2 regions of the Paenibacillus sp. FSL H3-0286 genome follow, and region 2 is predicted to be linked to the other one. Evidence: predicted binding sites of a transcription regulator. Region 2 holds the regulator's gene; the other holds the start of a gene.
The links. Region 2 encodes LexA, which represses DNA repair genes until DNA is damaged. Its sites were predicted from a motif close to CGAACATATGTTCG; they were not measured.
Positions count from the first base shown of each region.

Region 1: the regulator LexA is predicted to act here: its motif matches at 11,055-11,068, upstream of MHB37_RS12515 (DNA polymerase IV).

Region 1 covers NZ_CP150285.1:2,844,210-2,859,616, forward strand. Annotated here, with positions in the region: gene MHB37_RS12440 (hypothetical protein) at 1-575, opposite strand, end outside; gene MHB37_RS12445 (hypothetical protein) at 677-961, shown strand; gene MHB37_RS12450 (hypothetical protein) at 1,054-1,332, shown strand; gene MHB37_RS12455 (hypothetical protein) at 1,363-1,818, shown strand; gene MHB37_RS12460 (hypothetical protein) at 2,035-2,427, shown strand; gene MHB37_RS12465 (hypothetical protein) at 2,478-2,822, opposite strand; gene MHB37_RS12470 (hypothetical protein) at 2,924-3,979, shown strand; gene MHB37_RS12475 (hypothetical protein) at 4,040-4,711, shown strand; gene MHB37_RS12480 (hypothetical protein) at 4,879-5,961, shown strand; gene MHB37_RS12485 (hypothetical protein) at 6,961-7,209, shown strand; gene MHB37_RS12490 (hypothetical protein) at 7,190-7,477, shown strand; gene MHB37_RS12495 (hypothetical protein) at 7,517-8,626, opposite strand; gene MHB37_RS12500 (hypothetical protein) at 8,740-8,967, shown strand; gene MHB37_RS12505 (hypothetical protein) at 9,026-10,150, opposite strand; gene MHB37_RS12510 (GTP pyrophosphokinase) at 10,318-10,734, shown strand; gene MHB37_RS12515 (DNA polymerase IV) at 11,086-12,327, shown strand; gene MHB37_RS12520 (YolD-like family protein) at 12,324-12,695, shown strand; gene MHB37_RS12525 (hypothetical protein) at 12,713-13,084, opposite strand; gene MHB37_RS12530 (hypothetical protein) at 13,373-13,600, shown strand; gene MHB37_RS12535 (hypothetical protein) at 13,628-13,999, shown strand; gene MHB37_RS12540 (hypothetical protein) at 14,037-14,300, shown strand; gene MHB37_RS12545 (hypothetical protein) at 14,332-14,784, shown strand; gene MHB37_RS12550 (hypothetical protein) at 14,843-15,055, shown strand; gene MHB37_RS12555 (hypothetical protein) at 15,074-15,407, shown strand, end outside.
Region 2 covers NZ_CP150285.1:4,012,534-4,027,940, forward strand. Annotated here, with positions in the region: gene MHB37_RS18080 (SAM-dependent methyltransferase) at 1-174, opposite strand, end outside; gene MHB37_RS18085 (ATP-binding cassette domain-containing protein) at 171-953, opposite strand; gene MHB37_RS18090 (co-chaperone YbbN) at 953-1,276, opposite strand; gene MHB37_RS18095 (cyclic-phosphate processing receiver domain-containing protein) at 1,273-1,617, opposite strand; gene MHB37_RS18100 (deoxyribonuclease IV) at 1,614-2,477, opposite strand; gene MHB37_RS18105 (Fpg/Nei family DNA glycosylase) at 2,467-3,282, opposite strand; gene MHB37_RS18110 (TIGR01457 family HAD-type hydrolase) at 3,328-4,116, opposite strand; gene rnz (ribonuclease Z) at 4,410-5,348, opposite strand; gene metH (methionine synthase) at 5,492-8,869, opposite strand; gene MHB37_RS18125 (FixH family protein) at 9,049-9,474, opposite strand; gene MHB37_RS18130 (HAD family hydrolase) at 9,737-10,522, opposite strand; gene MHB37_RS18135 (hypothetical protein) at 10,557-11,078, opposite strand; gene MHB37_RS18140 (DUF896 domain-containing protein) at 11,128-11,337, opposite strand; gene MHB37_RS18145 (LysM peptidoglycan-binding domain-containing protein) at 11,447-11,860, opposite strand; gene lexA (transcriptional repressor LexA) at 12,112-12,738, shown strand; gene MHB37_RS18155 (L,D-transpeptidase) at 12,917-13,255, shown strand; gene MHB37_RS18160 (hypothetical protein) at 13,406-13,786, shown strand; gene MHB37_RS18165 (hypothetical protein) at 14,009-14,587, shown strand; gene MHB37_RS18170 (MBL fold metallo-hydrolase) at 14,693-15,407, opposite strand, start outside.

The DNA.
Region 1 (15,407 bases), 1.2 Mb from region 2:
ATGCCTTTCAAGGTGAAAATTAATACATAGAAGAATCCGATTAATACATAGCCAACTATGTCGAATAGGAACACTAGACAAAAAAAGAAAAGCAACAGTTCTAAAAGACCTTTCGCGAGAATCCAAGTTTTTAATATCTTAAATTTAATACCTTTAGTGTGCTGGCTTTTTACAATATGAGCAAACCCTTCGAATTCCTTGGTGTAGCCAATTACATTATCATGCTCCCTGTAAAGTACATAATTCTTGTCGAGTTGATCAAACGATAATTTAAGTTGAATATCATAGCTTGTAATTCTGTTAGAAGCCATTTGTCGATCAGATGGTTCACCAACAAATAACCATATTACTGGTTTACAGCCAGCAGAAAGGTTTGCTAGTAACCCCTGAGCAGGGATTAATCGAACCTCAGTCTCATTTAATACCACCGATTCAGAAGTGTAGCGAACTAAAGTCTGTCCTTTCAGAGATTCCAACTTACGCTTAGATGGTTTTAGGGCAAAAGTTTTTCTCATACTCCAAAGATAGAGGATAAGAACAATTGAAACAGCAACATGGGAAACAATGTTAAACAATTTTTCACGCTCCTTTTCTTAATTTAGATTATGTATTCTTATAGTAATTTCATAGGACTTTTATAACAAAAATAAGTTTTATTAAAAAGGAGAAATGAATTTTGGAAGCAATCGAACGTGAGGCAGTCTTAACTTATGATGAGGAATCGAATCAGTATCATATCTTTTGCAGTTCTAGTAAGGAAAAAACTAGAATGCGAAAGGCGGGATTTGAGCCTTACAAGATCGATATTGAAGGCAATTGGTATTGTCGTGTAGAACGCAATCGAATCTCTTTTAGAACAAAGAGTCAAAAGAAGAGAGAGATGTCACCTGAACAAAAAATAGCAGCCTCTGAACGATTTCGGAAGATGTGGGAAGACAAGAAAAGTCAAAGGGAGGAATAACCATAGATACTGAAACTAAAGTCAGAACAGAGTCGCAGCGAAAGCGAATAATCAATCTACTTCGATCTGCTGGATCTAATGGAATAACCAATGTGGATTTAGCCAAGATTGCTAAACGATATAACGCACGTATTCAAGAATTGTATGTTGAAGGCTTCGAGATCAAGGTTGAGGAATCGGCTGGTGGCTTAACTAAATACATATTAGTAAAAGAACCTGAAACAAAGAAGAGTAAACCAGATAAAGCATTGAATGTTTTGATTGATGGTATTAAGAGTAAATATAATGGAAGTTTAACTATTGAACAATTGATTGATGAGCTGAATGATAACAATTTTACAGTGAGACGGAATATTGGATCGTTCTGCTAAGACCTTTTAAAAGGAGAATTTGATAGGAGGATGATGAAAATTGCAAAAACTGAGCTAACAACTAGATTAGAACGAAATTTATTCAACTTTACTAACAAACAAGGCACATTCGGTTGTTTTGAAGTCACAATCGGCTGGTTTGGTTCTAAGAGAGTTGATTATATGACTTATGATACAAAAGGCATTTGGCGTTTTTACGAGGTAAAAGTTTCGAAAGCAGACTTTTACAGTTCTGCAAAGAAAACGTTTTTTGGTCAATTTAATTACTTTGTAATGCCTATGGAATTATACAAAGAAGTTAAAGATGACATTCCTTCTTACATTGGTGTGCTTGCTGAAGGTAATTATTCAGTTAAGAAGGCCAAGAGACAAGAGTTAGAAATTGATGAACAAAAGATGAGTGGCGAAGAAAATATACTGAACTCTCGAACATTGCTTATAAGAAGTACGGAAGAGGATGGGACAGAGAGGAGGAAAAATAAATGAGTTTTGACTTGTTTATGAGAGTTGTCGTTGTGATATGCATATACATATTTGTTGGTCTCTTGTGGCAATGGGCAGAAGTCTTGTTTTATGGTTGGACTTCACCAAGATTACTTGACAATTTTGTTGCTCTAATTCTGGTAATTTCAATCTATTTCAATATTAAATAACATTACAAAACCATGATTTTATTTCAATTTAAAAAAGGAGATTACAAGAATGTATCGATTCAAATGGAGTAGTGATAATAGAAGTGGTAACATGGAAATTTTTGAATTTTTGAATGAGGTAAACGATCAGGTTAATAGGAAAATATATATTAATAATAGAGCAGTAAAGAAAGAATTAATTGAAATAATTATGTATTCACTTAAGAACATAGAATTAAAAGACAGTATTTTTGATGATGTCAAAATAAATCATTTTTTTATGAATGGATCTAGACTTCGCTTTGATTTTTGCTATATTCATAATCGTCCAGCATTTGAATTTGAATATATATGTACAAATGATTTAGCTTTTACAAATAATATTGATTCTCTGATTAATTGTGATGCTACATACAGAGAGAAAAATGAATACTATATTGATACCCCTTATAGAACCTTTTAAATATAATAAAATAAAACTTTCATAAAAAAACCACCCTGAGGTGGTTGGAGTTAAGAGTCTTTATTGGGTAGTTTGATTGTCACTAAGTAATCAGTATGCCCTTTATAATTGCCTGAAATCTCAAGTGTATCTTTTCCATCGTCATATTCAAAGTGTATTGGAAATATGGATGGTTCCCAAAACTCATATGGTAGGTAGTCTTCTTGGTCTTCCCAAATTATTCTTGCAATTCTGATGTTAGTATCTGTAATTAGACTAAAAGGGAGATTGAAGCTGTGTGCTATGCCATTAACTTTGGCAGTAATGTTTACTTTTTTATTGATTAAAGGCTCATAGTAGTTGCAGTACGCATGATATAGAACGGAAACGTTGTGGGTTTTTGAAGTGTATAACATTGGCAAAGCCTCCTTGAATAAAGGATAACACATCTATATTCAGTATGTATGTTGGTTTACACATATGAAATCTAAATTTGATCAAGAAAAGGAGATATAAAATGTTCAACGAACCAGATTACTATGATTACGAAAGAGAACCTTCAGAAATCGAAAATGTGTTTTCGTCTATGGTTGATGCTGAAGTAACTAAACGGACTTCAAAATTCTTCGAGAAAATGAAGCAGCTAGAAGATCAACATTTGAAAGATGTGCAGAAAGTGCTTGAGATAAAAAATGAAAGAGATGAATTGAAGAAAACGCATAAACAAAGTGAAGCATTTAGCGTATTTAAATCACAAGTTAATGACAAAAATATTTATACTATTGTTTCATTATTGGGTTTTGAGAGTATAGACATAGACTTTGGTGGAATGGATAGCGAGAAAATTCCTGTGTGGTTTAAATTAATAGCAAAATATTATCCTGATCGAAACAAAGTCTTCTCTCTATTAGATTTATTTGAGATTCAATACCCGTCATGGGCAAGAACTTTTAAATTGCCATTTGACTATGGGGAAGTAGAATTAGATATTATTTTTAACAGCCTTTCTAGAATGGGCATGACAAATGGTCAGTATTTTAGTGGAAATATGGGATTTTATTATCGCTACGTAAATATGTATCATGGGGATCTCAAAACATTGTTTGAAAAGCAATCAGGCGTATGTATTCCATGGAACCTTTTTTTAAAGAACCCTAAATTAGTGGAAGAAAAGTATTTTACGAATATACTTAAAGCCATTAAGGATAATTGTTCAAATGCAAGCAATTTTTTCAGAATTCAAGAATATTTAGGTTTATCTCAAGAACAAGTACTCGATATGGTAAAACTCATTCCACTAAATAATATCTGGGAAGACCATAAAAGATTTATCGACAATAATAAAGATATCATTCAGTTAGAGCCAACGTTTGTAGAAAGATTTAAGGATAAAATTAATGATAATTCTTACTCACCGTTTTATTACATGAATTTCCCTTTTGAAATTCAACGAGAATACATAGTGAACAAAAGTGGAAGTTATGAAAGTAGATTTGAAAAAGTTCAGAAGTTGAAGGTCACGAAAAAAGAGAAGCTAAAGTTGCTCCAAGATATAGCGAGTGAGATGCTATAAGAAGTTGATGAAAGATAGGTTTTATCGGATACAAAATACATATTAAGGGAGAAATGATTAGTGGAAGCATACGACTATCAAAATGAAGTAGAAGATTTGATTGAGGATCAAGATGAAAGCGGATATATCATGCAGGACGAAACATGGAGAATCAATTCGATGGATTTAGCGGTATGGGCGGATAGTTTAATTCATGATAAAGAAGAGAGGATAGCAGAGATTGAAAATGTAGCAAACAATAATATTCAAGCACTAGAAGCTAAAGTTGAGAAACTAAAACAATGGAAAGAAGATTCGACTAAGAAGGATCAAAGTGATATTGCTTTCTTCAAAGAACATCTGCACTTGTGGCATATGAATACAATCCTAAATGAAAAACACGAGAATACAGAATTGGTTGCCATAGACAAGGAGCCTAAAAAGCTTAGTTTAACAGTTAAATTACCTTATCGTAACTTAACATGTCGCGCTCAACAGCCTGTCATAACACTTAATGGTAAAGAGATTGGAAAGGCAAAAGATGATGCAGCATTTGTTCAATTTGTAAAAGAAAACAGTCCTGAATTCATTCAAACAACTGAAGAAGTTAAATGGGGAGAGTATAAGAAGACACTTAAAATGATAGAACACAATGGTAAAATGATCTACGTTGATGGCGTAACTGGTGATCCGCTTGAGTTTATTGATTTGAAAAAGCAAGATGAGAAGTATGATTGGAAGATTAAATATTAATTTTACTCGGTGTCACTTGATAATTTGTTCTATTAGTATTTTTATTGATATATAATCTATTGTCAATAGAATGTTATTTGCTCACCAATTTTGTATAAATGGTTTTATTTACCTCATTTGTGGTTAATAACTAATTGTAAATAAAAACTATAAAAATGGAGGTATTTATGAAATCTAAAAAGATATTAGCTACATTTATGGCGTCTGTTGTAGTATTGGGTAACTTTGCAAGTACAGGACATGCACAAGAAGATAGTAGTTCAATAAATCTAACAGTGCTTAATGAGAGTCAATTAGTTGATCCAATGGCTATTCAGCCAGGTACGTGGGTTAAAGCAGGATTTGGTGTACTTAAATATGCTACAAATACTTGGTTATTTCATAGAGAGGCTACAGAGACAGTTTATGACCATGTTATTACAATTAGTTCTGGTACAGTAGGTTTTAACAATAAAAACAATTCTGGCTATGGTTCATCTGCGCGACATCAAGTATATATTAATGGTATAAACCAACTTATTGAAACATGGCCTGAAACAAGTGTTTTAAATTGGCTCGATAAGATATCTGTATTAATTACAGATGAAAGCAATAACACAGATGTGGTTAGTAAAACAGCGACACATGAACAACATACCTACTATACAGCAAAGCATCACGGGAACTATATGATAAGATGGATAGACGATGCTACAATGAATTGGGATCTGTGGTTGAGCGTATGGGATGCTGAATATGGTGGGATAGGTTCAAGGTCCATAGCAGAAGATACTAATAAAATATATACATTTAAAAATACAGCTGGAATAGAGAACCAAGCCAAAAAAATAGAAGGCAATTACTATTTTATACCTTCTAATAGTCACAAAAAAAGTGATAAATTTGACGGAGAAAAGGTTTTAAGCATTATAGACTTACAAGATCAGCTGTATGATAATATATTAAATAGAGAAGTTCAACAATTTAAAAATTATGACAGTGGTAGTAATCTTGTCGTAGCCGATACAATTCAAACTTTAGTTTATGATAAAGAAAATGATAGAACTGTGTTTGGGTTTAAAGCGAAAGATGGAGAGGTATTAGAATGGGCATTTTCAGGTGATCTTACACAAAAATACTCAACTGGAGATGTTTTGAAACTCAATTTTAAAGTAGTTAATAAGGCCGGAGAATTTGAAACTTTAGATTATCTTTTGGAAGCTAGAACGAATGATGTAGCCCCAAATCTATCAGACTATTTAATACAATAAGATACGAAGTGTGGTGACAAACTATCAAAGGCATAATAAGCATATTACTTTTTTTAGCACTTACATTTATCTTTTACTTGGTTGGAAGGTACTTTATTTTCGATATAATTTACCTATCATCAAACCTGTATCAAAGTTTAATAGAAATCGCATATATGATCATTGCCGCTTTAATATCCTTAATTCTAACTCGTTATATGGTAAGTAGTTTAACAAAGAAATAAAAAATGAAGAGACCAATTAACGGTCTCTTCATTTTTTATTTCTTTGTTAAAGTAAACATATATAATATATTCTATAATTGATAAAGTAACTGTATTGGTTATATACCACCAATAATTATATAGGGAGTGATGAGTAGTGACAGAAAGGAATCAGAGCAATTATTAATGAGTATCTGGGAATAAATTTTATTGTAGAAAATAAGGATGAAATTTATACCTACTTAGGGAATGACTGCAACAGACCAAAGTGTCTTAAGTTTATTGAGTCAGACTATGACATGGAAGTATTAAAGGAGAAGAGAGATACCTTTTATTAAAAACAAAATCTATAACGAATTTTGAAATATTATTATGTGTCTGGCTGTGAAACAGGCTATGGATCTGATCATGAATTAAGTTTTATGAAACAAGAAGAAAAAGCTTTTGAAGAGTATCACAGTAAGAAAAAATAGAAATATATTAGAAACAATTAAATGCGTGTTTCATAAAGAACTCAGTTGATGAATCACGTAGAAAATGAGAGTGAATTAGAGTAAATTAAAGTATGGAGGAGATTACGGATGAAAGTAAACACAGGCAGTGTCTGCTTGAAATGCAAACACTTTTGGCATGAATGTGGAGACGCAATGCAACAAAATGTATATGAATGCTACGAAACATGTAGCAATCCAGATGACGACATTCAGCAGACCTTTGAAAATAGTTACGAGATTAATGAGTGCATAGGATTCTCAATAGATAATTAATTTAAAAATACATATGAGAGAATAAAGCTATGAACAAAGAACAAGAAGAATTACTTTTGAAAGAAAGAGAAGACTACAATTATCAATGTTTTGATGCAATGATGAATTCTCTTTTCGATTTAGCAAATGAGATACACGATAGATTAGAAGAGGAGGAAGAATTAACTGATGCAGAGGCGGTATTCTTGCGGAGTTTTGATCTTTATGTTGATTCCAGCTGTGAACTGGATGATTTGGACAGTGGGGAGGAAGTTGAAAATGAACAAAGCAGAATTTAATGAACAATATAACACACCTGTTAATCTACTTTCGGCAGAAGCAGCCCTAATAAGATTCATTGACAGTAGAGGTAGATTAGGTATTCCAGCATCACCAAATGACGACGATATGCTTATTGGTCGAACAATTAGAGAATTGGGTGAGATGAGAATCCCTTTGGCAAAAGTCAAAGCTACTGGCTCTGAACTGTTGTTGCAATACGAGAACATATATGTCGGCGAGAACGAATTATCCAAAGAGGTTAGTCTAGTATTACAATCTATTTAAAATACATATTTTAAATAGAAAAAAGTGGTCAAAGACCACTTAATGTGAAGAAAGTGAATTTAACTTTCCATCATAGAAATATAGGTAATTATGTTCATACACCCATTGTTCCATTGTTTTGTTAGAACTATGGTAACTATTAATATCATTAGGATTTCCCCAAGACATTAACACCTGTTCTTCATTCATTCCTAAGGCCACTCGATGACCAGCGATTATATCCCAAACAGCTTGTGACCAATCAGGGTGTATTGATTTAGGATTTTGAGAGTAAAACCCATCATAAAGATCAGATGATGGATATCCATGCAAAGGAAGGGTTAATGTAGTAGGGTTGCCGTTTGCACGTGTGACCTTAATTACCAGATTGTCATCTTTTAAATCCAATGAATTAAAATAGACCTTTTCGATATTATGTAAAGGACTGGAAGACGGTAGCTTATTGGAATTGGCCCAGTAATACTTTCCACTGTAACCAGTTTTGATTAATTGATACTGATCAAAAGTGCAAAAAGTAGAGGGTTGGATTTGGAAAATAGACTCTTGAATAGTATCTCCATTGTTGAGTAATATCGTTACATCGGTTAAACCGAATCCGACATACTTAACATCAATAACCCATCCAACTTTATTACTCTTGTAAACAAATACTTTTGAGCCAAGATAACTTTTAACTCCATCAGGAGATTTGATTAAATTGTTTATAATTTTGTACGACTTGGTGTAACCATCATTATCGCTCCATATAAAAACAGAAGCTCCATCCTTAAGGTGTTTTGCAGAGTAACCTGTAATGGCTAAAAACTTACTTAAGGTGATATAGGTTGAATTTTTATATACTAGGGAATTTGTTTTATTTATTGTGAGATTTCCTTTGTTAGAAGTCACCACAATATTTTTGTCATATGTTATCTTGATGTTTTGAAGATTATTCAACAATTTTACAGGAACATATAAATTATCATCGTCGGCTAGGTACGTTTTTTGTTCTAGTACTTTTATTGACCCGTCTATAAATACTGCTGTCTCCTGCGGAGCATAAGATCTCACAAGATCGTATCCTGACTCTGCTTGTGCGGGTGGAGATAAGCCGAAGAGTAAAGTAAGTAACAACATTGAACTAAATAAAAATTTCATTTTTTTAAACATTTTGTACCCCCAAATTTTTAAGGTTAAAACTGTATAATAACATATAAAGATACCTAAAAATAGGAAAATATTTTAGTGAAATGAACATTTCATAATCAAAGGAGAAAATAATAATGGATTGCAAACATGGACTAAACCAATATCGATTAAGCCGTGCAAAAAGCTATACTCAATTATTTATGGAGACATTAAGCAATATTAAACTTATGTATCAAATGTATTCGGAGGGGCTGATCGATAATGATATTACAGAAAGATACATTACTTGTAATATCAATGAACTTGATAGAAATTGGGAAGATTTTAAAGGGTATATTGAACAGCGTGATGATATGTGCTAAGAGAAGTCAACTTAGTATAATAAAAAGAGAGCGGAGAAGATCCGCCCTCGTAGAGACATCAATATTTAGACCAAGATTCAAGTTTACCATTATAGAAGTGAAGATAGGTATCTCCATAAATCCATTGTTCGATTTTTAAGTTTTTACTAGTATAGGAATTAATATCGTTAGGACTACCCCATGATAAGAGAACTTGATCAAAGTTCATACCCACGGAGATCTTTTGTTGAGAAATTTTATTCCATATGTCCGATGACCAGCCGGGATAAGTTGTTTTTGGATTCTCACTATAGAAACTATTTCTTATACTTTTATAAGGATCGCTATTAACAGAGATTTTAAAAGAAACATTAGCTCCATTCGGACGTTTTGCGGTAATTAATATATCATTGCCTTTTATTTTTAAAGAGGTGAAATATACCTTCTCTATGTTGATCAATGGACTAGATGATGGTAATTTTGTTTTATTCGCCCAAAAATACTTTCCACTAAATGTACCGTTTAACGCTATAAAATCCAATTCAGTGCAAAATGAATCTGGTCTCTCACTAATGGCTAATTCTTTGATAACTTTTCCGTTGTTGAGTTGTATTTCAAAGTAAGTTAATCCAGTAAGAGTTTTTTCTATACTAATGACCCAACCAAATTTATCCTCATTGTACACATATACTTTCTTACCCATAAACGATTTATGAAAGTCATAAGAAACGTTATTAATTTGACTGATGAGTTTATTAGAATTTGTCTCACCGACTGAATTACTCCATAAAAATAATGAGTTTGGTTCGTATGCGTATTTTCCTGCGAAACCAGTAACTTCGTAGAACTTACTAAGTGTTATGTATGTAGTATTATCGAACAAAAATGTATCAGACTGATCAATCTCGGAAAGCTTATTATCTGTTTTTATGGTAATGGTTTTTGAAAAATTGACTGTTGCATTCGACATTTCATCAATTAGTTTTATTGGAATAAAAGTATCGCTGTATTTTGCGGAATCTATATTATATGTTTTCTTAGGGGAAATAATTATTTGTCCATTAAAGAAAACCGCTATCTCTTCTGAGACATAAGAGTTTGCGGGAATCACTTTTGAGGCAGCTTCAATGCTAGATAAGTTAGAGAAAAAAAGAAGAATCATTAAAAAAACAATGATGAAAGCAGAGTTATTCTTTTTATACACCTGATTATCACTCCAAATGGTAATTTTAGTATGGTTCTAAAGTATCACATAATTTAGATTTATGGAATGAATTTGTAGAAGACCGATGAAATTGGGCTTTTATGAATATAATGATCGAGAAATACGGAGTAAATGGAAGAATTAAAAAGATATGGGGAGATGATTTTTTGAGTAATTTATATACAGCGATTATAGTTGCTACCAATGCACATAATGGGCAAACAGACAAAGGAGGAAACTCCTACATTCTTCATCCCTTGCGAGTAATGCTTAAAATGAAAACAGACGAAGAGCGAATCGTGGCAGTATTGCACGATGTTATTGAAGATACTAGCGTTACTCCAGCAATGCTTTCGGAACTTAGATTTCCTCGTTATATTGTTTCTGCGATAATTTGCCTTTCTCGTTATGAAGAGTCTTACATGGACTTCATTAGGCGTTGCAAACAGAATGAACTGGCTAGGAAGGTAAAGATTGCTGATATCGAAGACAACATGGACATGAACAGAATTCAAAATCCAACAGAAGAAGATTTCAAACGAATTAAGAAGTATAAGAAAGCATGGAAGGAGTTGTTAAAATGAATTACGGGTTAAGAAAATATCTAATTGATAATGGCTTTACAGAAACAACCCCTTGGCAAACTTTCTAACACTCTTGTGGGTTAGAAATTATGTGTGATGATCATGAATGGAGTGTTGACAATGATGAAAAGGGATGGACTGAAACAGGTTCTCTTAACGATACAGGTATGATCTATAAGCTTGTTGAGAAGTATTGTTCCTGATGAAAGTATCATTTCATGTTTATAAGTGAAATAATCATTACATAAGAGAAGGTTTCAATGTAAATACAAAAAATACCTCTTGCATAAAGAACGTGTGTTCGGTATATAATACATATACAAACAAATGTTCTTATGAGGAGATGTTAGCATGTTAAAAAAACAACAAAGAACGGTGATGTTGATTGACATGCAAAGTTTTTATGCAAGTGTGGAAAAAGCCAAACACCCTGAGTATAATAACAAGCCCTTAGTGGTAGCGGGAGATCCAGCTAGAAGATCTGGAATAATATTGGCTGCTTGCCCATTGGCCAAAGCAAAAGGAGTCAAAACTGCTGAAACTTTGTGGCAAGCTTTACAAAAATGTCCTGAATTAATTATTGTAAGACCTCATATGCAGGATTATATTGATGTTTCTATGCAAATTATGAAGATCATTGAACAGTATACAGATTTAGTGGAACCATATAGTATAGATGAGATGTTTTGTGAATTTACTGGGTCTATGCATTTGTTTGCAGATAATCCGATTGATCTAGCCAAGCAAATACAAGCTAAAATATTCAACGATACAGAAATATACGCGCGCGCAGGTATTGGGGAAAATAAAATACTGAGTAAGGTATGCTGTGACATCATTGCGAAGAAAATTTCCGATGGTGTTTTTCAGTTGGAAAAATCGGACTTAGAGAAATACATCTGGGATCAACCAGTTAGAGAGATGTGGGGAATTGGATCTAGGATGGGTAAACATCTTTTTAAAATGGGCATACACACGATAGGAGATTTAGCCAAAACACCATTATCTTTGCTACGAAAGAAGTGGGGGGTTAATGGTGAAGTCATTTGGAGAACCGCAAACGGGATAGATAGTTCTCCAGTGTCAGTTAACACCCACAGTATGCAAAAGGAAATAGGAAATGGAATGACGCTACCAAGGGATTACAGAACAGCAGATGAAATAGAGGTTGTTATATTGGATATTTGCTCTGAGGTATGTAGGAGGGCTAGGAAGAAGGGTTTAATGGGCTCTGTAGTGTCATTAAGTATTTCTGGAGCAGACTTCGATCATCCAACGGGATTTCATAAACAAATTAACGTTGATCCAACCAATATTACCTTGGATGTATATGATATTGTGAAAAGATTGTTTTATGCTAATTGGGATAGACAACCAGTGAGAAGAGTGGGTGTCTCTTTAGGTGATCTCGCAAAAGATGATATTTATCAATTGAGTTTTTTTGATAATAAAGAACGCAAAAAAGCCGTAGACAAAGTAATGGATGAAATTAAAGATAGGTATGGAGACATTGCCATTCTAAGAGCAAGTTCATTGACGGATGCGGGTCAGGCTGTTGACAGAGCAGCTAAGATAGGAGGACACTATAAATGACTAAAAAACTTCAGGGAAACGGTATTTGGGAGGCTAGTAGAATGATGCTGCCACAACATAAAGAGAGAATAAATGAACATCGTATTGATCTAGGAGTTAAAACAAAGCCCTTAATACATAGTGATGAAAAAGACATTATATCACAAAACATTTCATCTTCTATTAATTGCAAAAATGAAGTTATAGTTGAGATATTTGGGGCTTATGAAGCTAGAAGGATAGTCGGAATCATTACTACAGTGAGTGAGATAACGGGTAAGTTGAGGATAGAGATTAAGAATGGTTATGAATGGATTGATTTAGATGAGATTATGTCAGTAGTGATTTTAAATGAAGGCAGCGACATCTCAGAACTATATGAGGATTAATTCTTTAAGACCGCCTATCAGACGGTCTTTTTAATTTGGAACAGAACACGATTAATCAACGTGCATCCAATCTTACTAGTGGCATTGTAGCCCAATGTCTTAGCATAAAAATCTTCTCTTTTTGCATCTGTGTCTAAAATCTCTTTCATCATTTGGATAACTACAATTGCTGATCGCTTAATATTAAGGGACTCGATAAGATAATCGTTAGTGAGTATTTCGGGTCTATTGTTATGAACGATAAAGGTAAAGGAATTTTCACCTTCAGCCCAATTATTAAAGGCTTCTTTTTCATCCTTGCTTATGGTCTGCCACACTCGCCCAACTTTATCAATCAAATGAAATATAGCGAGGTTGGAATCAACTTTTTCGTGTTTTATAATATCCATTAATTTCTCTCCTTAGGGGAATCATTCTGTAGTTCATATCATAACTCCAAAATGAGTTCGTAAAGGCGATATAAGGGATGTTTTGGGGATGGAAAATGACTATAATAGTAGCAAGAAGAATATCCAATGATATTTGGTAAAAAGGGAAATAGTTCTTGCTTTTTATTAATAAACATATTAAAATAAGTTTATGGATAATGATTACTAAAGCAGGTAAATACATATAAGATGTTGAATGGTATAAAACAACAATTTCATGGGGATTGCAAAGAATGGAGGGTGCTACAAGTGTATCAACTATATCACAACAAAGAAGAGGCGGAAATTGAGGTAAAGCCTATAAAGGCAGCATTTAAAAATATTGAAATAACAGATGAAATTACGAGATATAATCAATACTACTTTTTTTGTAATAAACGCAAATTGCTTAAAGAGAAGGCAGAAGAGATAAAGGCCGAGTGGGTCAAAGAGGCGCAAGAAACCTTAGATAAGCTTAATCAAATTATGATCAAATAATACTTTTATATGGAGGGAGAAAAACCAATGCTGAGTCAAAGAATTTATCCGAAAGACTTTAAATTTTTCTTTATGTTAAACAGTGGAACATGCCATAAACATAGATTTGGAAAATGCTCTCTACTATTGGACGAATCAGAAGTTAATCAATTTCCGGAAGATTATAAGAGATCTTCTGTTAATTATTGCAGAAAACTTTCTAAGTCCATAATTGAACGAGGACAGGAAGAAAATGTGAAATTGTTCAAATTTGATTGCGGACATTTGGGATTTACTGATGGTCAGCACAGGACATGTATTGCCAAGCATCTAAGTTTTTCAATCGATGCGATAATTGAGGATGCGGGAATGACATGTCCGATTTGTGATGGTAGACAATGTGATGCATATTTAGGATAAAACAATTCTTTTATTAAAATTATAAGGAGTGGGCTAAATGAATTACATCAAAATTTCTAGAGTTCAAAATGGTAATATAAGTATCGTTACAGAAATTACAACCAATAATTTTTCTGTTCTAATTAAGGTCTTATCAGAATCAACTTTGGTTGTTCATGACAGTGAAATTAAAAGCATGAAATTAATAGAAAGCACAGAATCATTTCACATTGTAGTTGGTCAAATTGATAGATTGTTACCAGCAATTGCTGGTTCATTTAATAAACACATCATATCGGGCGGAATAGTTTTTGAGTGGTAAATAAACTTGTAAAATGAGTCTTTCATAGGGAGTGAGCGAAGAAGAAATGTTTAGTTCAAATCATAAGCAGATTACAGGGGATTTCGCAGAACATTTAACAATGTATTGGTTGTCAAAGAAAGGTATTGAATGTACACATGTTAGGCATACAGGAATTGATATTATTGCGAGTTTTGGCAGTGTGAGATGGGGAATATCTGTTAAGGCGAGGAGTAGGAAGGATTGGCAAGAGAACTATGGCTTCACAATCAATAAACCATATGAGCATATACAAAAAGTAAAAAAAGCTTGTTTTCATTTTGGCTGCAAGGAATACTTTGCTTTTATTTTGGATCAAAAAAGTGAAGTCACTTGTTACTTAATTACACTCGACACAGTTCTCAAGCATTATAATCCAAGCGAAAAATTGAAATCACAGGAGTGGAATTTAAAAAAGTTCATTGAGGAAAAAGGTGTATCAAAGTTTAATCTCTCTTGGATATAAAAAATCTTGTTTCGAGAAGATACATAAAATTAGCCTTTCATGAGGAGATGAACAAGGTATGTATAATGAAATAGCTCAATTTATTGCTGACCATTTTCAGGTGAAACGTATTAATGTAGCTGCGACCATGGGTGTGTTCGGGGATGAAGAAGGGCTTTCAGAAATTATTGAAGAAATCGAAACTAGTTATTCCATTAAACTAAATGATCTGAAGAGTGTTGCGGAAATGAATATCCACGATTTTATCGTTGCTGTCACAAACAGACTATAAAGTGGGAGTGCTGATTAGATGGATACAATTATTACTGCCTTTATTGCACCTGTAGTTGTTGCTGCAATAATTTCTGCCATTGTATCAAGGTCAAACAATAATAAAACAATGTCTCTTAAGTACATAACAGAGGAACGAGCAAATTGGAGAAAAACTATCAAAGAAAACGTATCTGAGTTATATGCGTTGGCACTAAATCCAAACGAAAAAAGCGAAGTGCGTATCAGTGAGTTAGTAACTTTTTTGATTATAAGTTTAAATCCCTCAAAGAAAGCAACTAATAAATTAGATAATAGAATTGCTTCACTGCTGGTGGATATTGAAAAAGGCCAAAGAGATAAGGATACCCTTT
Region 2 (15,407 bases):
TAGAAAGATTTCTCCCGGCAACAGCAGCGTACTCTTTACTGCTCCGAATAAGCGCCGAAGCTCTTCCTGAGCATATGGCGCAAAGCCGTGATTAGCTGTACAAATATATCGGGAGTACACTATTTCTTCCGGAGCAGTGGTCTGCTCTTCGTTATCATGTCTTAATTCGTTCAAATCGTTTTGCCTCCAGGTCTAATTTTAATCCAGGGACGACCGCTATCCCATTCTACATCAACAGGAATATCATAGGTGGCCAAGATCATTTCTTTGGTTAATACTTCTTCTTTCGGTCCGGAACCAGCTAGCTTACCGTCGCGAATTAAAGCAACATGTGTAAAAAGCGGGACGATTTCCTCCACATGATGAGTTACATATACAACGGAGACATTACGTTGTCTCAGCTTGTCTACTTCAGCCAGCATTTTTTCTCTTTCGTACAGATCAAGACCTGCACAAGGCTCGTCCATAATCAGAAGTTTGGGGTCAGCCATAAGACATCTTGCCAGCATTGCTTTTTTTCGCTCTCCCTGTGACAAGGTTCCAAAAGGATGAAGTGCCATATTGCCCAGATTCATATCCTCTAGCAAACGGATTGCCTTCTCCTTCACATCGTGTGGAATGCTCTCGTAGAAACGCAAATAAGCGTAAGCTCCTGTAGCGACAACCTCCCACACCGGATCATTTAAAGACATCTTCTCCATTAAGGAAGGACCAATATAACCAATTTCTTTACGAACCTCGCGTAAATCACATTGACCATATTTATTCCCCAATACCTCAACAGTTCCTTTGCTAGGAAATAAATAACCTGTCATAATCTCCAAAATGGTTGTTTTGCCAGAACCATTTCGTCCCAAAATGACCCAGTTTTCGCCTTCCTTCACTTCTAACGACACATCGTCCAAGATTAGGCTTTCTTCTCTGCGCAGAGATAAATGTTGTAATGAAATGATCATGATATAACACTCCTTATGTATTCCAGAATCCGCTCAACTGAAACCATTGAATAATAAATATGCGGATCCTCTATCCGACCAGCAGAAGCCACAAGTAGAGCAGGGACACTGGTAATACGGTATTGTTGGACCAGATTAGGCAACATGTTCACATTTCCGGCAACCATTTGGAGTTCAGCAGGCAATAGATGTGCCGCTACTTCCAACATGCGTTCTGTAGCCTTACAGGTACCACACAGCGGAGTATGCAAAAATACTACCAGCGGTTCTCCCGGTCTCGTGAGTATCTCCAGTAAATCCGCTTCATTCATTTCCTTCATTTCAGATCCGTCTCCCCAGCGATATCATAAAGCTTATCAGAACTTAGGGGACCATTAAACAAGATCATCCCCTCAGGTTTAGCCGCGTATAAGATTTCATACATTTCTTTTCTCCCTAAAACACTGGAGGTGTGTAGATAGATTTCACGGGGGTACAGTCCTTCCAGAACAATCCGTCTGGCCACTTCCCCACCAGAATAATCATCCGGTCCCATATCATAATCTAACGATAAAATACCAACCTCACACTCACGCAGCATCAGAAGACATTCTTCTGTTGTCCTGGCTAAAGCAAATCCAAGCGGACCTTTACGGAGATCGTCCATATAGATATGAATCACTTTCTAGCCCCCGCTTCAAACCAACTGCGAACAGTAGCTATTTCATTCCGATGACTGCCATCTGGACCCTTTTCAGTTTCCAAAACAACAGATTTTTTACGTAATGGATCAGAAGTTATTAAGCGCTTAAGACCCTCTTCGCCGATATAACCTTTTCCTATTCCAGCATGCCGGTCCCGTCTCGAATCAAAGGGAAACTTAGAATCATTTAGATGAACAGCTACAAGATGCGGCCAAAATCCAAGCTGGTTTCCTCGTTCAAGCAAGTCTTCCGTATGCTCAGGATTCCAAATTCCCGCTGCAAAAGCATGACAGGTATCCAGACAAAATCCAATCTTCTCGGGAAACTGGCTAAGCTCACGAACCTTCACCAATTCTTCAAGTGTAATCCCTTCAGTACCATGGTTGCCCGCTTGATTCTCGATTAGCAGCTTGGCGTTACCTTCCCAGGACTCCAGTGTCTCATTCATACATTGTATAATATTTTGATAGCCTTGTAACGGCTCCATTCCAGCAAAATGTCCAAAATGAACAACAATACCTAAGGAACCGCAGGCTTCAGCAATTTCCAGATCATTAAGTAGGGAGTCTACATACACCTTTCGAGGGGTAGCGTCATCCCTATTCGCAGCCATATTGATTGCATAAGGGGTGTGGGCGATAGAGGTGATCCCTTTTTCTTGGCAAAAGAGTGCACAATCCCTTGTATCTCGAATATCAACCGTCTTTAACTTCAGACTGCGCGGATTTTTCGGAAAATATTGAAAACTTGTTGCACCGCTCTCCCAAGCAAATCGGGCAGCTCTCCCATATCCACCACGAATGCTGACATGAGCCCCTATTTTGGGTTTAGGCTTCATGCTGACAGTCTGGGCAATAAAATACTTTGCGTCCAGACAGCTCTGTTTTGATAATCGTTCCCCCATCGCGTAGGCAGGGTTCACCCTCACGGTCATAGACTTTACATTGGTCATTATAAGAACCCGTAACCGTATCACCGGTCATAAAAGGCATTTCCATGTATCCGCCAATCTCTGTCGCATCAGTCAATACTTTTTGAATGCTTTGATACAGGCGGGAAATGGCTTCCGGTGATAAATTCTGCACTAAAACTGAAGGCAGAAGCCCTGCGTCAAAAGCAATCTCATCCGCATAACAATTTCCAATACCCGCCATTACATGCTGATTCACTAACAGACTTTTTAACGCACCACGCCGCCCTTTTAATATTCCTGCAAAACGTTCCGGCGTCATCCGTCGATCCAGCAGCTCAGGTCCAAGCTTACCCATCGTTGCTTCGCTTTCCTTCACGGATACTAAATGTAAGAACCCTAACCGCAGGCCCATAAAATAAAGGATCTGATCACCAAATGCGATTTCTACTTGCGTATTACGATCCGGCCGTTCTTCTTCTGAACCATAAAAAAGCAATCCACCCAGCATTAAATGCAATAGTAATCTTCGTCCATCATGGAGATGAAACAAAATATACTTGGCGCGCCGCTCTACAAAAACAACACGCGCACCGATCAAGGCATTAATGAAAGCTTCTGTTTCCATGTTAATTGTTTTTTCTCTGTTCACAATTACATTAGTTATCGGAACATTTATAATACGCTGGCTAAGCAGCTGTCTATAATTCTCCATTTCCGGCAATTCTGGCATACTCATCGTCCCCTCTAAGTTGGTGAAGTAATAAGACCCTAGCTATTATACACCGAGAAACATTTTAAGTTCAGCTAAATCGGCACATATTTCATCGGGAGTGATCCCTGTGATGCTTTTATAGTGCTCCAGGTTCTCTGTAGTGGTTAAACCGGTAAGAACAAGGATTGTACGACAGCCCGCATTAACACCGGCAGCGATATCCGTACGCATATTATCCCCAACAACAGCAGCATGTTCAGGTTGAATGTTCAGAAGATCTGTCGCATATTTGATCAGGTGGGATTCAGGTTTACCGATCACTACTGGCTTCACTCCACTGGCAGCCTCAATTGCTGCACCAATCGTACCCGCACCCGGCATAACCCCATCATCTGATGGTAACATTAAATCTGGATTGGTGAGCACAAACTTTGCCCCGCTCAAAATCCAACGCGAAGCTTGAGCTAACGAAGCATAATTAAAAGAACGATCGATACCTTGCACCACATAATCAGGGGATTCTGTGACGATTTGGAGCCCTGCCTCAATGCAAGCCATACGCAGTCCCTCTTCTCCAAGTATCGCCACTGTAGCCCCAGGTGATTCCTCAGCTATGTAACGTGCGGCTGCCATAGAAGAGGTACATACCTCCTCAGCTTTCGCCTCAATTCCCATTCCACTTAAGTGGGCAGCAACGTTAGCTGCCGTACGCGATGAGTTATTAGTAACAAATAAAAAAGGGATATCCGCTTCACGAAGAGCTTTTATCAGCAGATCAGCACCGGGAATCATTTTATGCCCATGGTACAATGTACCATCTAGATCAATCAATAATCCTTCAATTTGTTCCATCACTAACCCCTCAGTTTCCACAATAAATTTAATTAATATAATAAATAAATAATAGTATTAACAAACTTGTAGCCTTTGCCCTGCTTGGATTTACAGAAAAACTCAATCCCTTTAGGTGGAAGATATCACCTACTGATTTTCGGCAATATGTCCAGCCATTCGTTCGTCTTTTACTCCGTGATTACTTTAAATCTAACACACTTCGTCGAATGAAATCGAACAACCGTCCCATCCAGCATTTTTTAGCATAGCACTGTCATTTCCTGCGCTTTCCCGGAAAATAATCATTCCCCCTATTGCCCATTTAGTCTGCGAGGTACCGGATATGCATTAAATTCCTCAGCTAATAATGTCTCTGGGAATAGGAGTTCAGCTTCCTCAAGCAAAGGAATTAACTCTTCATGCGAGCTGTAACGAGAACTGAAATGAGTCAGCAACAGCTGTCCTGCTTTGGCTTCTTTTGCTAACTCTGCAGCCTGACGGGCTGTACTATGATGATATTGATACGCCATGTCAGCCAGATCATGGGCGAAGGTTGCTTCATGAACGATAAGGTCTGCATTAAGAGAGAGTTCTAAGGCTCCCGAACAAGGTCTTGTATCTCCAAGGATAGTAACAATACGTCCTCGTTTGGGTTCCCTGACAACATCAGCAGCACAGATTCGCACACCTTCATCCGTAACAACATCTTCACCTTTTTTTAATTTCCCATAAATCGGTCCCGGTTTTAAACCATAACTCTTAAGCAATTCCGTATTGAGGCTTCCGGGACTATCCTTTTCCGTTACCCGGTAGCCATAGCTGTCAATCCGGTGCTCAAGTAATGCAGCCTCAACTTTAAAGCTATCATCCTCGAATATAATTCCTCCTGAATGCTCTACAATCTCAATCTTATAAGGAATTCGGGATTGGCTCACAGCTAAGGAGATCTCTAAGTAAGCTTTTAATCCAGGGGGTCCGTACACCGTTAACGGCGCTGTCCCTCCCTGATAACCACGACTTGATAATAGACCTGGAAGACCAAATAGGTGATCACCATGCAAGTGGGTAATGAATAGCTTTTCCAGCTTTCCTAGCCGAATCGGTGAACGAAGAACCTGATGTTGTGTACCTTCCCCACAATCGAACATCCAAATACTGCGACGTTCTTCCAGCAGTCTTAATGTAACGGACGTTACATTGCGTTGTAGCGTTGGCACACCTGCATTAGTACCTAAAAAATATAAATCCATTCTTTTTCCTCCCTTCTGCTTATTGGCTCAACCATCTCTTTTCAATTCTAAACGACCTTCTTCCAGCAAAAAACCCCCCAGTTACGGGAGGTTCCGCTGAAAGGGATACAATCCCCTACAGACCAGGTATATAAATGAAAGAATTACAGCTTCTCTACATTAAAATACTGCGCTTCTGGATGGGCAAATACCATAGCCGAAACGGAAGCTTCGGGCTCCATCATAAAGCCTTCTGTAAGGTGAACACCGATATCCTCCGGAGATAACAACTTAAACAGTGGACCTTGATCTTCTAAATCCGGGCATGCAGGATAACCAAATGAAACACGGATTCCTTGGTATCTTGCCCCATGTCTTTGCTTCATCGTCATATCCGCCGGATCCGGGAAACCCCAAGTATCGCGCATCATATGATGGACGCGTTCCGCCAGTCCTTCTGCCACTTCAAGTGCAACCGACTGCAAGGCGTGTGAACGCAGATAATCTCCGCTTTCTTTCAGCTGAGTAGACAATTCACGTACACCGTGACCTGCTGTTACAACTAGGAATCCAACATAGTCCATAATACCACTGTCAACAGGTTTCAAGAAGTCCGCCAAGCACAGATGAGGCTCTACCCCTTGTCTCGGGAAAGTAAAGGTATGCAGGATCTCGGACGTATTCTGTGGATTATACACTATAATATCATTCCCTTGCGATTGTGCAGGGAAGAATTGATACATAGCATGTGGAGTAATGGTACCCTCTAGCATTGCTTGATGGAGAATATCGTCTACGGTACCTTTCAGTTCAACAGTCCGCTGATCTCCAGCAGCTAATTGGGCTTCTACAGAACCCCGTAACCCCAAATGATGACCCAGCAGCATTTGCATATTCACATAGGGGATAATATGCCCCAATGGATAGTTACGCAGTACGTGGCGTTCTAAATCCGGTGGAACAAATACAGGTGCATCTGGAGATATTTTGGAACGCACTGCTCTGGTTAGTTTCGGCAGTTCTTGCTTAGGCGCCACCGCAACCGCTGCTTCTGCCTCCACACGAATTTCCTCGGCAATCTTCTCCCGTTCTTCAGGGTTCATAAGCCGATTGGCAATATCCAGCCCGTCCATAGCGTCCTTAGCATACAATACTAGACCGTCATATTCTGGACGAATACGGGTCTTCGTAAATTTACGGGTCAAAGCTGCGCCGCCAACCATAATCGGAACATCGATACCTGCTGTACGTAAATCCTGAGCGGTGAGGACCATCTGCTGAGCAGATTTCACAAGCAACCCGGACAATCCTATCGCATCAGCTTTTTCTCGACGGAAGGCTTCGATAATGGTCTCTGGTGGTACTTTTATACCCAAATTAATGATCTGATAACCATTATTGGAGAGGATGATCTCCACTAGATTCTTACCAATATCATGCACGTCCCCTTTTACGGTTGCCAGCATAATTTTTCCTTTAACCGCTGTCTCATCCTTCTGCATAAACTGCTCTAGATGATTGACAGAAGCCTTCATCACTTCAGCGCTTTGCAGCACCTCAGCAACAATCAATTCATTATTATTAAATAACCGGCCGACTTCCGACATCCCTGCCATCAGCGGTCCATTGATGATCTCCAGCGGACCAGATTTAGTCAATGCTTCATTAAGGTCAGGAATGAGTCCTTCCTTCGTACCTTCAACCACATAGGAAGCTAAACGTTCTTCAAGTGACAGGTTGGAAATCTTCTCTTTTTTCTCTACTTTTTTACCACGGAAAGCAGCTACAAAAGCAGAAAGCGTCTCATCATTCGTATTATAAATCAGTTCCTCAGCAAGATGACGTTCTTCAGCAGGAATGGAAGCATACCGCTCCACTTTTTCTGTATTTACGATCGCATAATCTAATCCAGCTTTTGTACATTCATAAAGGAATACGGAGTTCAACACTTCACGACCCGCTTCCGGCAATCCAAAGGAGACGTTGCTAATGCCCAAGATCGTATGAACGCCTGGAAGTGCTTCCTTGATCAAACGAATGCCGTCAATCGTTTCTTTTGCTGAACCGATATATTGTTCATCTCCGGTTCCTACAGGGAACACCAACGTGTCAAAAATAAGATCTTCTCCTGCTAAACCGTACTTATTCACTAGCAAGTCATAGGAGCGTTTAGCCACTTCCAGTTTATCTGTCGCCTTAATGGCTTGTCCCGTCTCATCGATGGTACCCACAACAATAGCTGCACCATATTTATGAATGATCGGCGTCACCAGCTCGAATTTTTCTTCACCATCTTCAAGGTTAATGGAGTTAATTATCGCCTTACCTTGACAGTACTGCAAAGCCAAATCGATAACCTTAGGATCGGTAGTATCGATCATCAGGGGTACTTTAACCTTTTTCACAACCAGTTCTAAGAAAAGCTTAATATCTTCAATCTCATCACGGTCAGGGTCTTGTACACACACGTCAATAACCTGTGCCCCACTCTTCACCTGAGCACGGGCAATTTCTGAGGCTTCCTCATATTTACCTTCGACGATAAGACGTTTAAATTTACGAGAGCCAAGTACATTCGTACGTTCACCAACCATGTATGGACGGTTGTCGTTCTCAATATAGATAGGCTCGATGCCTGAAAGTGCAGGCGGATGATTACCTGTCAGCGGGCGTGGAGGATATTCAGAAAGTGCTTCCTTCATCGCACGGATATGCTCTGGTGTCGTTCCACAGCACCCCCCCGCAATGTTCAGCCAGCCTTTTTCGGCAAAGGCTGCAATCTTGCGAGCTAAAGAATCTGGAGATTCATGATAATGTCCGTTCTCATCCGGCAATCCTGCGTTTGGATAACAGCTCACGGCTGCGGAGGAGATCTCCGAAAGCGAACGAATGTGATCCCGCATGAACTCAGGACCAGTCGCACAGTTGAGGCCCATAGAGATAGGCTTCAGATGTTCTAATGAGATATAAAATGCTTCAATATTCTGACCCGCCAATGTAGTACCCATTGGTTCAATTGTTCCTGAAATCATAACCGGCAATGTGATGCCAGTCTTTTCAAAAGCATTACGAATACCAATACTTCCAGCTTTAACGTTAAGTGTATCTTGAGAGGTCTCCAGCAGCAAAACATCTACTTTACCGTCGATCAATGCCACTGCTTGTTCCTCATAGCTATCAACTAACTCTTGGAAAGTAACGCCTCCAGTTACTGAGAGCGTTTTTGTTGTTGGACCCATAGCCCCCACGACGTATCGCGGACGGTCAGGTGTGTCATATTTGTCTACTGCTCTGCGAGCCAACTCTGCTGCCGCTAGATTGATCTCACGTGCCCGCTGAGGAATATCATATTCAGCTAGCACAACAGAGGTTGCACCAAATGTGTTAGTCTCAATGAGATCAGCCCCTGCTTCGAGGTACTGCTCATGAATCGTCTGAATGACTTCTGGACGTGTTAATACCAGCATTTCATTACAGCCGTCCAGCTCATCGCCTCCAAAATCTTCTCCAGTAAGAGGCACCTGTTGGATCATCGTGCCCATTGCGCCATCAAGGATCAAAATCCTTTGTTGTAAGCTTTCCTCAAGTGTATATTTAGCCAACTAATAGTCCCCCCAGTAAAACATTAGAGTAAGTTTAGCAGAATAAAGGAATTTCGAAAAGCCTTCCTTTCCACTCTGCTTTATCTGTTATTGCTCAGTAAGCGTTGCGAACCTTTGAATCATGGTTTCACAGACAGCTCTTTGCTAGGCATAGAGTGCTGTGTCCGGGCTGTCACATGTGAAGTGACATTATATTGTCCTTCCTTTTCAAGGGTCCCTTCTGCTTGATAGACTCCTTTACCAATTAGCTTTCCCTTAAGCTCTATTTTCTGTCCCTCATCATTTTTATTCACAATTTCGAACAGAACCTCTTTTGCATCATCTACTGCCTCGTTATCTTGGGTCACCACAGCTTCAAAGGTTACCTTTTGATTTACAACAACTTCTTCAGGACTCCATTGTAGTTCGACTTTGATAGGTTCCATAGACATGTTCATATTCATGTTATGTATTTCTGAATGCTTGGTTCCATTTGAAGAACATCCACCTAGTACTAGAAGTGTTGCACCTAATAATACAGCGACTAATTTCTTCGATCTCATCATTTGGAGCCCTCCCAATCATTATCGAATAATAAAAATCTACCAATTCATGTTATACATCTCCATCTATTATACACATTATTATTGGTTTTTCAGTATTTTGCGTCAATTCCGCATTAGTCTTGTGACTTAAATCATTTACTTAAAAATCTAATGAATTCCTTATGTTAGTATGTATGTACAGAAAAGCAGCGAGTTTCTTAGGATCTCAGAAACTCGCTGCTTTTATAAAGTCTTTATGTTGGAGCTAATAGCTCTGTATATCTTACAAGGATTGAACTAGTGGAAGAAGTTCCTCAAGGTGATTGATTTCATGATCCGGATGAATATCAAGACTAGGTGCTCTACCTTTTCTATTAATCCAGACCGTGGTCAACCCTGCTGCCAGCCCCCCACGGATATCCGTTGTCAGCTTATCGCCGACCATAACCGCTTGCTCAGGCGTTACATCAAGAAGCTCTAAAGCATGCAGGAAAATTTCCTTATCCGGTTTGCCTTTACCAAAGCTTCCGGAAATCACAATATGATCAAAGAAAGGAATTAACTCGGGCACACCATCTAGTTTCTCTTGTTGCAGTGCAGGACAGCCGTTCGTAAGTAGCAGAAGCTTCACTTGACCCCGTAACTGCTCCAGTACATGCATTGTTTCTTCATAGATGTATGGACGTTTTCTGCGCTCTGCTGCGAATTTAGTTGCCAAGGTCTCAGCTAGTGCTTCGTCTTCCACCCCTAACGCTGCAAGTCCGCGACGCCAAGACTCTTTACGATATACCGGTGCAAGCTGCTCCAATTGACGGAATTCTGGCTGTTCACCTGCCGTAAAGTTAGCCCAGAGTGCTTCATATGGATTAATTCCGATCATCTTTGTAAATGGGAACGTCTCATAAGATTCATACAAGCTACTTGCTTCCTTACGAACTGCAACTTCTAGTTCTTGTGGATCGATCGTATCCCCGGCGGCTTCACAAGCAAAACGAAATGCTTCTTCGACGCTCCGATCATCCCACAGCAATGTATCATCAAGGTCAAATAGTACAGCAGAAATTGGCATTACAGGTCTCCCTCTCCCTTTAACTGGTCTAGTTCTATTCGTGAACTACTTCAATGTTGTGAGCTTTAGCAAATGCTTCTAATCGTGTACTCATCGCATTAGTATCATAGCGATTCATAAGTTTTGTGAAAATCCATTTCGTACGTTTCCCTTTGTGCTTAATGACTACAGCTCCACGCGAAAGGGTGATTTTCTCAATATCTGCAGCTGGAAGTCCGCGTTCGCGATTGAATTTAATAGTGGACAGTCTTGCTTTTTCCACCTTCAAGTACGGACGACGGAAGAACAATAGCGCTGCCAGCAAATAGTACAGTACTACTCCCAGCCAATTAGCCAGCATGCCATTACCTTTGGCCTGATCAATAGAACCAACTACCCAAAACATAGTGCCAAGTATCACTAACACTAACGGAAATGCAATGTTGCGACCTTTAAAGACTTCGGCATTCTGGGTAGGAGATTTAGAGGCATAAATCGTATCCTTGCCTTGTTTCTTTCTTTGCTTGTTGATTTGCTGTGTGTTGCGTTGAACCATTCTTTCCCAAGAACGGGCCATGTGCGTTCCCCCTAGTCATCCTGAAATATCTATGAAAAGGAACAGCGAGCTAATGTTTAAGCCCCTTGTTACCTTGTTCATGCTCATCGTTATCTACTACTTCAATAGTATTTAATTGTGCTCGGAAGTTATTGCGGATATTCCCCAGGTAAATTTCACGAAGCTTGGCGCGTTCCGCCACTTCCTCTTGATTAAGGCCTACGCTCTTCTGTTTGCGTGCCAATTCGTTAATTCGCGCGACCAACTCATCAATATTCAATACTTTCCCTCCCCCTATAAATTAATTCTAACTCTGCCATGAGAAAAAGAGCTTGTCAAGGTCTACTCCCTGCAAGCTCTACTGGTCATTCTATTATGTTCTCAGAAAATTAATAAATAGGTAAAGTAAGTATGTCTCCAGCGTTAATTTGACTACTCTTAATCCCACTTGAACGTTTAATTCCTTCTATATAAACAACTGTCTTCATATCAGCTGGTTTATTCTTAAGAGCAATACTCCATAGTGTATCTCCACGTTCAACCACAATCCGCTTCTCTTCCTTCATTATAGTCGTCGATCCTGCAAACACATTTCCCACTACTGTTAGGCCAGATAATACTAGCACGAAAATCAATATTAACTTAATAAAGAAATCTTGACGGAACAACGAAATCATCCCTCCAAGCAAACGTTCCGTTATCTCTTTCACCTTAGCGGAATTACGGGCAACGTCATTATGTCCTATAGATTCAACCACAGGGGCCTTGTCGTAGATGCTGCGGTATGTACTGTATTTTAGCATAATCATCATCCTCCAAACACTTGTTCTTACTTTCGAATTTATAATAACACGAACATGTGTTTTGTTCAATACTATTTCAGAACAATTGTTCTCTTTTTTTCGAGAGACTCAAGCGGTTCATTTTATTATCATTTGTCTACCATTTTTTAACTCTAGCAGATTAATATTTATAATAGTTAGAACTTATGTTTGTGCGAACGGTAGTTCTATGTTATAATTTTCCCAAACATTACTATATGGGGTTGATTCCAATGTCAAAGATTTCAAGTCGCCAGCTGGCGATCCTGGAATTTATACGAAGCGAAGTCCGCAGCAAGGGTTATCCACCTTCCGTCCGGGAAATTGGAGAAGCTGTTGGCCTTGCTTCCAGCTCCACAGTTCACGGTCATTTGGACCGGCTTGAGAAGAAGGGACTTATTCGTCGAGATCCAACGAAGCCACGTGCAATAGAATTACTAGGCCAAGAGGATTCAGAGAATGTTCACCAATTCGCGCAGACCATCTCACGGATTCCTGTTGTAGGTAAAGTTACCGCCGGGGTACCTATCACTGCTACAGAGAATATCGAAGACTACTTCCCACTTCCTACTCACTATGTAGGTGACAACAAAGTATTTATGCTGTCTGTCATGGGTGATAGTATGGTGGACGCAGGCATTATGAATGGTGACTATGTGATTGTTCGCCAACAACAAACAGCGGACAACGGAGATATCGTTGTAGCCATGACCGAAGAAGATGAAGCAACCGTTAAGACCTTTTACAAGGAACGTGATCATATACGGCTTCAGCCGGAGAATCCAGCTTATGAGCCGCTTCGCCTTAATCGCGTAACTATTCTCGGAAGAGTCATCGGATTGTTTCGAGATATCCACTAAGTATGCACTTCTAACATAAAAGGCTGTTCCGCATATGCGGAACAGCCTTTTTTCTACGTTTTTTTGCTTTTCCAACCACTTACGAACATTTGTTCCCAATGGCTAAAATGGCCATTTTCTATGAATAACCCTTTAGGCGTTCTGCTCATATCCTAATTAGAAAGGAGTGTTGCGTATAATGCCCAACTACCGAATTATTGTAGATCTGACCCAACGAATGTTATATCTTCTGGACAATGATATTGTGATTAGAGGTTTCCCTGTCGGCATCGGTAAGATGTTAACCCAATCCCCAGTGGGTGAATTCACTATTATTAACAAACAACCCGACCCAGGGGGTCCCTTCGGTGTTTTTTGGATGGGACTGTCTAAACCACACTACGGAATTCATGGAAACAATGACCCTTCCTCCATTGGGAAAGAGGTGTCCCACGGCTGCATCCGGATGTACAACGAGGATGTGTTAGCACTCGCTGCTATTGTCCCTATAGGCACACGAGTAACGATAAGAAATTAAATTCGAATGGAGGCTCGGCAACCCCCAAATCACATTAAAAAATGGGGGGCATTACATAAGTAAGTATTTTTTCATTAGCATACTAGGAGTTTGGTGATTATATGTCGAATATTGTTAACAGGATTGCAAATTGAAAAGGATGTGTTTAGTTTGAATAATTCAAAAATTAGAACCCTCGTCGATTTTAAAGTCGATGCACTGGGTAAGCTGTCCGGTTTACTTTTAAATGATGAACAAGCTAGTGGAAAAAAAGTGAATTTGCTCACCTCTTTTGGCAGCATTCAGGGAATCGTCTCTCCAACCGTCTCCAACAAAGAGGATGTATTTGATTTAAAATCTTTGATGGATGATGTAATTGTAGACGAATACATATCTTATTTGGGAGCAGAACACCCTGATAAAAATTTCAGCTATAACTTTGTTGTCCTCAATGACGTTACTGTAAGACCTTATGCTAGTTATGGGACTCCGATCGAATACAAACAGCTGATTGTTTATACCGATCATATCACTGCCTTCAATTTTCTATAGGTTTACATAATCACCTTAAAAAGCACTCTTGCAGCAACCCCCAATTTTGCATCATTTGCAGAATCGGAAGGTTTCTCTGGGTGCTTTTTTTGGGTTAATCGTGAAGCCGATCCTATAATTCCACGAATTTCCCTTTTAAAAGATACTAGTGGAGATCATTCAGGCATATCTTTCAATAAGCAACAATTTGAGTCTAATGAGATAACTAGGAGGTGTGATTATATGCTGATTATCCTGATGTACTTATTTGCTATTTTAGGAGTTGTTTTAATTCTAAGTGCCGCCATTATAAAATTGAAAACGCTATCTGCTTCATCTGAAATTTCTAAGCTAGTTAATGCGACCTCATCTTTTAACATCAGCTTCACCAAAACATTCATTCCCCCCAATCAATCTCACTTGATCGCACTTAACGAGCCTAATAAAAAATTAGCAATTGGCACCAAAAATCCGAAGAGTAACAAAAAAGCAGTAGCAAAGCTATACTCATTTGATAATGTAATGGGATCCGAGATTGTGGTTAACGCACTTACCCTTTCAAAAGTATCCAAAAGACATCAAAACAGCAAAACTACTGCAACAAGTGCAGATATTAATGTCCTTAAGGACACCGATGAAGAAGCTAATGTGATAGAAGAGCTTACGCTTAAAATATATATGAACAGCAAAGAAACGCCTGTGTATTGTATCTCCTTCTTGCCGGGTTTATTGCCTATTCAACAATCCGACAACCAGTACAAGGAAGCTTACTCCCAAGTACAACAATTGCATGCACTGTTCAGGTCAATCGTATCTGAATAATTAAGTTGTTTTTTGCGCAATAAGATGTGTGAATTATTTTTCGCAAAAGCCTTTGATGTAGACACCATATCGCCATACCCCCATTTGTTTTCGACATAGAAAAATCTAAAATTGCACACTAAACCCATCAAACTGGTGAATGCCCGTACCATGTTCCACTACCTTTTGCTCACGTAACTCACGAACTGCCTTTTCGACCTCTTGTAAAATAGATGGATCTAAACCCAGTGTATTATGAGAACCGAATACTTGGGTAACTCCTGGAATTTCCGTAATCTTTTCTAAGGATGCCACTAAATCAACCGGACTAGTCGAAGGGTAAAAGGCATAGATTGGCGTAACGTCATACAATAAATCACCTGTAAACAGATATCCGTTGGCATGATCAAAAAGGCTGATATGACCTGGCGAATGACCTGGTGTGTGGTAAATTTCTATTTTGCGCCCGCCTATGTCGAGCACATCCCCTTCTTGTAAAAGAGCTGTTGGTTTCCCTTGAAAAGGTATGTAGGTGTTAGGATCAAAGGTTTCAGGAACAGGAAGGCTGATGTCCCGGCTCATATCTTTACGAATCTGGGCAAGGGACAAGCCTTTTATTCCGTTAATCAGCCAATCCGCATCCTCTTTATGTACATAGATTGTCTCGAATTGCCCATGACTGCCAATATGATCTGCATGCACATGCGTAGTTATGACAGCGATAGGTAAATCCGTTAACTGATCCGTTATTCTTTTTATATTATCAATACCTAATCCCGTATCAATTAACGCGGCTTGTTTTTGCCCCAAGAGTAAAAAACAATGCACCTTTTCCCAATGT